DNA from 4 places in the Kitasatospora sp. RG8 genome. Region 2 is predicted to be linked to each of the others. Evidence: riboswitches for the same ligand, from Rfam matches in the RefSeq annotation. Region 2 holds a riboswitch; each other region holds the start of a gene.
What was found. A riboswitch is a leader RNA that binds a small molecule or an ion and turns the genes downstream of it on or off. The one in region 2 is predicted to bind cobalamin.
Positions count from the first base shown of each region.

Region 1: another riboswitch for cobalamin. It lies ahead of J5Y04_RS03220 (HoxN/HupN/NixA family nickel/cobalt transporter); the one in region 2 lies ahead of J5Y04_RS14260 (prenyltransferase/squalene oxidase repeat-containing protein).
Region 3: another riboswitch for cobalamin. It lies ahead of J5Y04_RS11110 (cobalamin biosynthesis protein); the one in region 2 lies ahead of J5Y04_RS14260 (prenyltransferase/squalene oxidase repeat-containing protein).
Region 4: another riboswitch for cobalamin. It lies ahead of metE (5-methyltetrahydropteroyltriglutamate--homocysteine S-methyltransferase); the one in region 2 lies ahead of J5Y04_RS14260 (prenyltransferase/squalene oxidase repeat-containing protein).

Region 1 is NZ_JAGIYX010000002.1:67,127-69,304, forward strand. It holds gene J5Y04_RS03210 (SRPBCC family protein) at 1-75, shown strand, start outside; partial or broken gene J5Y04_RS03215 (ArsR/SmtB family transcription factor) at 280-621, opposite strand; cobalamin riboswitch at 703-894, shown strand; gene J5Y04_RS03220 (HoxN/HupN/NixA family nickel/cobalt transporter) at 927-2,141, shown strand.
Region 2 is NZ_JAGIYX010000007.1:277,026-279,203, forward strand. It holds gene J5Y04_RS14255 (prenyltransferase/squalene oxidase repeat-containing protein) at 1-375, opposite strand, end outside; cobalamin riboswitch at 510-586, opposite strand; cobalamin riboswitch at 672-817, shown strand; gene J5Y04_RS14260 (prenyltransferase/squalene oxidase repeat-containing protein) at 922-2,178, shown strand, end outside.
Region 3 is NZ_JAGIYX010000005.1:272,706-274,883, reverse strand. It holds gene J5Y04_RS11115 (helix-turn-helix transcriptional regulator) at 1-709, opposite strand, end outside; cobalamin riboswitch at 962-1,092, shown strand; gene J5Y04_RS11110 (cobalamin biosynthesis protein) at 1,188-2,178, shown strand, end outside.
Region 4 is NZ_JAGIYX010000003.1:314,169-316,346, reverse strand. It holds cobalamin riboswitch at 472-693, shown strand; gene metE (5-methyltetrahydropteroyltriglutamate--homocysteine S-methyltransferase) at 858-2,178, shown strand, end outside.

The DNA of each region.
Region 1 (2,178 bases), on a different contig from region 2:
CGGCCCGCGACGGACCCGCTGGCCCGGCGCTCGCTGCGCCGCTTCGAACGGCTGGTGCGGGAGGGGGAGGGCTGACCCGGGCCGCCGGGCGGCCGCCGGCACGACGCGCTCCGGGTGGAGCGGGTGGGACGGCGCACGGAGTCCGCACCCGGCCGGGGCGGGTGCGGTGCGACCGCGCCGGGCGTTGGGTCAGCCGGCCGCGACGGCGGGCTCGTGGTCGGTGGTGCCCGCGGTGGCCGGGGAGGTGTCGGGCGCGGGCTCGTGGTGCTCGGCGGCGGCGCACTCGTCCAGCAGGGGGCGCATGGCGTCGTCCACGAGCCGGTAGCGCACCACACGACCGTCCTTGTCGCCGGTGACCACTCCGGCCGTGCGGAGCAGCCGCAGCGCCTGGGAGACGGCGGGATCGCGCATGCCGGTGGCCACCGCGAGGTCGGTCACGGCGAGCGGACCGGCACGGTGCAGGGCGAGCAGCAGGGAGAGCCGCCCGGGGTCGGCGAGCAGCGAGAACCGCTCGGCCCAGGACCGGACGTGTCCGGTGTCGCCGATGGCGGCGATGGCCTCGCAGACCCGGTGCCCGTCGATGGTGCGCTGGCCCGCACGGTCGGCCGGTACGAGATGCATGCGGACATTCTTGCAGCCCCGGCCTGTGATCCTGGACACCTGCGCAGGTGCGCAGCCTTGCAAGGGTGATGCGCGGCCCCCTACGGTGTAGCCCGCCGTGGTGTTCGGGAAGACCGGTGACGGACCCTCAAGGTCCAAGTCCGGAGCGGCCCTCGCCACTGTGATCGGGGGAGTCGTCCGTACCCACGACGCCACTGGGCGCATCGCGCGCCTGGGAAGGCGGGTACGGAAGCCCCGTCAGCCAGGAGACCGGCCACGGCATCTCACGAACGTCATTCCACGAGGTGCTGGAGCGTGATCCGCAGATGACCCTGCCCGAAACCGCCGCTGCTCCGGCGGCGCCGTCCGTCCTGCCCACTTTCCGGTGGAGACGAGAGGACACCATCCGCACGGCCGGGCTGGTCGGGGTGATCCTGGCCATGCACGTGGTGGCGTTCGGGACGCTGATCTTCCTCGTCGCGCCCGAGAAGTACGAGGTCGGTACCCAGGTCTTCGGGGTGGGTCTGGGCATCACCGCCTACACCCTCGGCATGCGGCACGCCTTCGACGCCGACCACATCGCGGTGATCGACAACACCACCCGCAAGCTGATGGCGGACGGCAAGCGGCCGGTCTCGGTGGGCTTCTGGTTCGCCCTCGGGCACTCCTCGATGGTCGTCCTCATGGCCACGCTGGTGGCGGGCGGCGCGCAGCTGGCCAACACGCTGATGGACGACGAGTCGACCACCCACAAGTGGCTCGGCATGATCGGCACCTCCGCCTCCGGCGCCTTCCTCTACCTGATCGGCGCGCTCAACCTGGCCGCCCTGTTCGGCATCCTGAAGGTGTTCCGGAAGATGCGGGCCGGGCACTTCGACGAGGCGGAGCTGGAGGAGCACCTCAACTCGCGCGGTTTCCTGGCCCGGGTGCTGAACCGGGCGACCCGCTCGATCACCCGGCCCGGCCAGATGTTCCCGGTCGGCATGGTGCTCGGCCTCGGCTTCGACACCGCGACCGAGGTCACCCTGATGGTGATGGCCGGCTCCGGTGCGGCCTCCGGCCTGCCCTGGTACGCCATCGCCTGCCTGCCGCTGCTGTTCGCCGCCGGGATGAGCCTGTTCGACACGCTGGACGGGACGTTCATGAACTTCGCGTACCAGTGGGCGTTCTCCAACCCGGTACGCAAGGTGTACTACAACCTGACCATCACCGGGCTGTCGATCGCGGTCGCGTTCATCATCGGCACCATCGAGCTGGTCGGCGTCCTGCACGAGAAGCTGGACCTGACCGACCCGGTCAGCGGCTGGATCGCGGACATCTCGCTGGACAACGTCGGCTACGCGATCGTCGCGCTGTTCGTGGTGGTCTGGGCGGCGGCGATCGCCTACTGGCGGCTCGCGGGGGTCGAGCAGCGGTGGAGCCCGAGCGCGAAGGCGGCGGTGCCGGGGGCGGCGACGGCCGTTTCGGAGAGCGGCGCTTCGCCGACCGGCGCGGCGCAGGCCGTCGCCCCGGAGGGTGCCGCCCCGGGGCCGGCGAAGTAGCGGTGGTCCCCGCCCCGCCGCCGCGCTGAGCGGCCCG
Region 2 (2,178 bases):
GAGGATGCCGCGCTCGTAGTCCGTGACCACCGGCGAGCTGCCGGGCCAGCCGGGAGCGGCGAGCTGGTTGCGGTAGACGAGGCGGGCGTTCCGGCCGGCGTCACCGCCGGGGGTGACGCCGGCGGCGGCCGTGCCGGCGGCCGCGAGCGCGCTGAAGGCCCACTCGTTGGAGAGCCCGCCGCCGGTGACGTAGCTGCCGTCGGCGCCCTGGAGGGACTTCAGGTAGCTGACGCCGGTGCTCCTGGAGGTGGCGATCTGGGCCAGGGTGGCCGTCGCGTGGGCGGGAACGGTGGCGGACAGCAGCAGGGCCCCGGCCGCCAGGGCGACGGTGACGGCGGGTACGGAAGTGGTCCGCGACGGGGTGCGGAGGGACACGGGAGGGGCTCCTTGGGGTGGCGGGCGCCGACCCTGCCCCGGAGGTCCCGGCGTCCGTTCGGAAGCGCGCGACCGGCGGAGCGGTCGCCGCCCGGATCGCGTGGGCCGGCATTCGCCGCGGTGCACGGCCGGGCGGGCATCCGGGCTCGGGACGGCACGACCGCCACCCCACACCGCTGCGCGTCAGCCCCGGATTCGCACCGGGTTCCCCCACTCGGCCACCGGGGACGCTACCGCACGGCGCACGGCGCACCGGGCGACGAGGCGGATGTGACCTACCTGACGCCCCGTTGACTCTCCGTCAGCCGCCGTGGTCTGATGAACCGATTTTTCGCCCTCGGCATTCAGGGGAAGCCGGTCCAACTCCGGCGCTGACCCGCAACCGTAGACCCGCCAACCCGGTGGGTGAGCCGGAATGCCTGGACCGGGGGCCTGTTCACAGAGCACTTGCGTCGTCGCGGACTACGACGCGGTCAGGACGGTCCCTGTCCCGGGAGACCGTCGGCTGCGCCGTGTTCTCCCGCGTCGACCGACCAGGGAGTCGTCGTGAGGGTCAGCAGCAGTCGTACACGTCACAGGAACCGGGAACTCGCGTCCCTGGTGGTCGCCGGCGCCGTCGCGGTCGCCGCCTGCGGCACGGTCCTGCTCGGGCACCCCGGAACCGCGGCGGCCGACCCGATCGAGCAGTGCACGGCGACGACGGGCGCGATCGTCGCGGTCGACTTCGGTCACTGGGGCGGTGGTGTCGTCCGTGGCTGCGACGCCCACCCCACGACGGGCATGAGCCTGCTGCACAACGCCGGCTTCACCACGACCGGCACCGAGCACGACGGACCCGCCTTCGTCTGCCGGCTCGGGACCGCGGGCTTCAACGGCGGCGCCCAGTATCCGGCGCCGGCCGACGAGCCCTGCGTCAACACCCCGCAGGCCACCGCGTACTGGTCGTACTGGATCGCCGAACCCGGCCAACAGAATTGGTCCTACAGCCAGTTCGGGGCCGGGACGCAGAAGCCCAAGCCCGGCGAGGTCGAGGCCTGGGTGTACGGCGGCACCGACATCGGCGGCTCCAACGGGGCGCCGTCATTCACCCCGGATTCCGTGCGGGCCAAGAACGGCGGGCCGTCGTCCTCCGCGTCCCCCTCGGCGACCCCGAGCCAGACCCCGAGCCAGACCCCGACCGCGAGCCCGACCGGGTCGCCGGCCGCCACCACCGACCCGGACCCGGCCGCCACCGAGCAGGCCGTCCTGGCCCTGACCGGCACCGACCTCACCAGCGTCCGGCGCAACCCGGACGGCACCACCGCGACGCCGACCCCGCCCGCCGTTAGGAAGCCCGACGCCGCCAAGGGCAGCGCCTACCTCACCGACCCGGCCCGCCTGATCGACGGCCACTACTACGAGGGCTTCCCGGCCTTCGCCGACTTCGGTCTCACGATCGACGGGGCCTACGCGCTCGCCGCCACCGGCACCGACGACACCGCGCTGCGCAGGATCGTCGACTTCCTGGACCAGCAGGGCAAGGACGCGAGCGGGCGGACCGTCAACGACTGGACCGGTGTCGGCACCGAGTTCGCCGGCGGAGGCTCGATCGGCAAGGAGGCGTTGCTCGCCGAGATCGTGGGCCGCAACCCGCGGGACTTCGGCGGTCACGACCTGATCGCCGCCCTCGCCGCGATGGTGTGCACCAAGGCCGCCCCGGACACCGGTTGCGCCGAGTCCGGCAACTACACCTGGGCCACCTCGGTGTTCTCCCAGGCCCTCGGCATCATGGCGCAGCTGCGCGCCGGCGACACGGCCGGCGCC
Region 3 (2,178 bases), on a different contig from region 2:
CCGGGATCTCGGTGTCCCGCCGGCCGAGCAGCTCCCAGAACCGCTCGTCGAGCGGCTGCTCCCGCCCCGCGGAGTGCCGCGCCGCCGGGGCCGGGGAGCCCCAGCTGCCCGCGCCCCAGTGGGAGGAGACCTGGTTCTCGTTCTGCAGCACCGCCAGCACGGCGGCGAGGTCCTCCTCGTACACCGGCACGATCCGGCCGATCGCCCGGACCTGCGCCTGCCAGCGGCCGTCCACGCACTGCCGCAGCCGCTGGTCCAGCTCTTCCCGACGGCCCGTCACCGCGACCAGCTCGCGCAGTGTCAGGCCGAGCACCCGGGCGAGCGCGTGGGTCTGCTCCTCGTCTCCGTCCCAGCGGTCGGTGGCCTCGGCCCGCTGGTAGTGCGGCAGCGGCATGCCGATCCGGCGGGCGGCGTTCTCCTGGCCGAGCTCGCGGGCGACCCGGAAGTCCCGCAGCCGGGCCGGGCGGACCCCCATCAGCTGCGCCGGCGGGCACCAGAGGGCGCGGGCCAGCGCGATGAACTCCTCCTCGGCGGGGCGCAGCTCGCCGCTCTCCCAGCCGAGCACGTGGGCGGGCAGCAGCCGGACCCCGTGCGCGGCCATGCCCTCGACCACCTGTTCCGGGGTCAGGCCGAGGCCGGCGCGGTGCGCGCGGGCGGCCGCGGGCGAGAAGGGCACCGGAGGGACGGCGGGGGGCTGTCTGCGTCGCATGGGACCCGACGGTAGGGGCTGGTGGTTCGGTGCCCCAGCCGCCGAACGCACGAAGCACCGCTGTAGGGGTCTACATGCCGCTGGACGATCACACAGGCTGTCATGCCCCTGCGGGGGGTGATGATCAGAGGTAGCGACGGGGCCGAAACCGGGGCGGGAACCGTGCAGACCGTGTGACCAACCCCTCCGTGACCTTGGTTGACTCGCGGTTCGGCCGCGTGATGGGATCCTTCAGCCAATACGGAGGCATGCAGAGGAAGCCGGTGCGAGTCCGGCGCGGTCCCGCCACTGTCACCGGGGAGCACGTTCGGAACAGCCACGGCGGGCCGTCAGAAGCCGCTGGAAGGCCCGGGGGTGCGTCCGACCCGGAAGCCAGGAGACTCTCGCCCCCGGTACGTCGATCCAGGGCGCGGACCCTGAGTGAGGACACGCACGCGATGCAGGCTGCCCCGACCTTCCGAGCCCTCTGCTGTCCGTCGTGCGCCCGCTGACCCGCGCCGCGGCCTTCGCCGTGGGCGCCGTCGCGGGGTACCTCGCCGACGCCCGGTTCGCCGACCCGCGCCGCGGCCACCCGGTGGCCGTCTTCGGCAGTACGGCCGGCCGGCTGGAGAAGCGGCTCTGGCGCGACGACCGGGCCGCCGGCACCGCCTACACCGCGCTCTGCGTGGGCGCCGTCGCGGCCGGTGCGGTGGCCGCCGAGCGCGTCCTCGGCCGCCGCCCGGCGGGGCGGGCCGCGCTGGCCGCCGCCGCGACCTGGACGGTGCTCGGCGGCACCTCGCTGACCCGCGAGGCCCGGACCATCGGCCGCTCGCTCGCCGCGGGGGACCTGACGGCGGCCCGCGAGCGGCTGCCACACCTGTGCGGGCGCGACCCGAGCGCGCTGGACGAGCAGCAGATCGCCCGCGCGGTGGTCGAGTCGGTCGCCGAGAACACCGCCGACGCCGTGGTCAACGCGCTGGTCTGGGGCGCGGTCGCGGGCACGCCCGGTCTGCTGGCGTTCCGGGCCGTCAACACCCTGGACGCGATGGTCGGCCACCGCTCGCCGCGGCACGCCCGGTTCGGCTGGGCCTCGGCCCGGCTGGACGACGTGGCGGGCTGGCCCGGCGCCCGGCTGACCGCCCTGCTGACGGTGGCCGCCGCGCCCGAGCCCCGGACCGCCTGGCGGGTCTGGCGGCGGGACGGCTCCGCGCACCCGAGCCCCAACGCGGGCCAGGCCGAGTCGGCCTTCGCCGGCGCGGTCGGCGTCCGCCTCGGCGGCACCCTGCGGTACGGGGACGGGGCCTCCCCCGGGCCGGGGGTCCCCCCGGCCGAGGGCTGGGGGAGGGTCGAGCACCGGCCGGTGCTGGGCGGGGAGCTGCGGCCGGTCGGGGTGGACGACATCGAGCGGGCCTGTGTGCTGTCCCGGAGGGTGGGCGCGCTGGCGCTGGGTACGACCGTCGCCGGGCACCTGCTGCTCCGGGCGGCCCTCA
Region 4 (2,178 bases), on a different contig from region 2:
CGCCCGGGGCGGCGCCCACAGGTCGGTCGGCCGATCGCCGAAGCAGGTAGGTGTCCGCGATCCAGCCCTTGCTTTCGTGGGCCGACTTGTGCAACTCGCCGATCCGCGGAGCGACTTCGGAGGGCAGTCCGGCGACCAGGATCTCGTCGGGGGTGCCGGGGTGGGCGCCGTGGCGGATCTCCCTTCCCTCGGGGTCGATCCCGGTGAACGCGGCCCGGCCGTCGAGCGTTACCACCGTGTCGTCCACGTCCTCGGGGAACCCCTCGGCCAGGCGGCGGCCGGTGGTGATGTACATCGCGAGGCCGGCCCGGGCCCGCCGAGGACGTGCGAGGGTCCGTGCGGAGGCTGTGCGTTGTCCTGATTGACAGATGTCGGGCCGGTCCACGCACCGTGCGACATCACCGAGCCGCGGTGGAGTCTCATCATGCGGACACGTTCCATGATTCCGCGTCAGTACCGGCTGCTTGCACATAAGCTGACCGGGCAGCTGGTTCGCCCTGTCCGCCAGGCAGGCGCGTCGCAAGAGGGAACCCGGTGGGAATCCGGGACTGCCCCGCAGCGGTGAGTGGGAACGAACGCCGTCATACGCACTGGGCCCGGCCGGGTCTGGGAAGCGACGGCCAGTAGGTGTCCGCCCTTGACGGGCGGCCGTGCCCGCGAGTCCGAAGACCTGCCCGCTGCCCGCACGCGACCGTTCGCGCGCGGCCATCCCGGTGACCTCGTGGGCGGGTCGGCGTACATATCAGGCGGGTCCGGCGCTTTCGCACGCGCTCACGGCCCCGCCCGGTTCGTCATCCCTTCGCGCCTTCGTCCCGTCCCCGGGGACCACAGGAAACAGGCTCGCGAAGGAGAGTCCCTTGACAGCGAAGTCCGCAACCGCGGCAACCCGGGCCACCACCCACGGCCACCCCCGCCAGGGCCGCAACCGGGAGCTCAAGAAGGCCGTCGAGGGCTACTGGAAGGGTGCGGTCACGGCCGACGCCCTCCTCGCCACCGCCGCCGACCTGCGCCGGGAGAACTGGCAGCAGCTCGCCGACGCCGGTATCGAGGAAGTCCCCACCGGCGACTTCTCGCTCTACGACCACGTGCTGGACACCACGGTTGCCGTCGGCGCGATCCCGGCCCGCCACCGCGCCGCGGTCGACGCCGACCCGCTGGACGGCTACTTCGCCATGGCCCGCGGCACCCAGGAGGTCGCGCCGCTGGAGATGACCAAGTGGTTCGACACCAACTACCACTACCTGGTGCCCGAACTCGGCCCGGAGACCGTCTTCGGCGCGAACCCGGCCAAGCAGGTGGCCGAGCTCCGCGAGGCCGTCGCGCTCGGCCACACCGCCCGCCCGGTGCTGGTCGGTCCGATCACCTACCTGCTCCTCGCCAAGCCGGCACCCGGCGTGGCCGAGGACTTCCAGCCGCTCACCCTGCTCGACCGGCTGCTGCCCGTCTACGCCGCACTCCTCGCGGACCTGCGCGCGGCCGGCGCCGTCTGGGTGCAGCTGGACGAACCCGCGCTCGTCCAGGACCGCACCCCGGCGGAGCTGAACGCCGCCGCCCGCGCCTACCGCGACCTCGGCGCCCTCGCCGACCGGCCCAAGCTGCTCGTCGCGAGCTACTTCGACCGCCTGGGCGAGGCGCTGCCCGTGCTCGCCAAGGCGCCGGTCGACGGCCTTGCACTGGACTTCACCGGTCCGGCCGCGGCCAACCTCGACGCCCTCGCCGCCGTCGGAGGACTCCCCGGCAAGCGCCTGGTCGCCGGCGTGGTCGACGGCCGCAACATCTGGATCAACGACCTGCAGAAGTCGCTGGCCACCCTGGCGACCCTGCTCGGCCTCGCCGGCCGGGTCGACGTCGCGCCGTCCTGCTCCCTGCTGCACGTCCCGCTGGACGCCGCCGCCGAACGCGACCTCGACCCGCAGATCGCCCGCTGGCTCGCGTTCGCCCGCCAGAAGGCCGGCGAGACCGCGCTGCTCGCCCGCGCCCTGCGCGAGGGCACCGACGCGATCACCGCCGAACTCGCGGCCAACCGTGCCGACCTCGCCTCCCGGGCCGCCTCGTCGATCACCCGCGACCCGGCCGTCCGCGCCCGCACCGCCGCCGTCACCGAGGCGGACACCCGCCGCGCCCAGCCCTACCCGCAGCGCGCCGAGGCCCAGCGTGCCCGCCTCGGGCTGCCGCTTC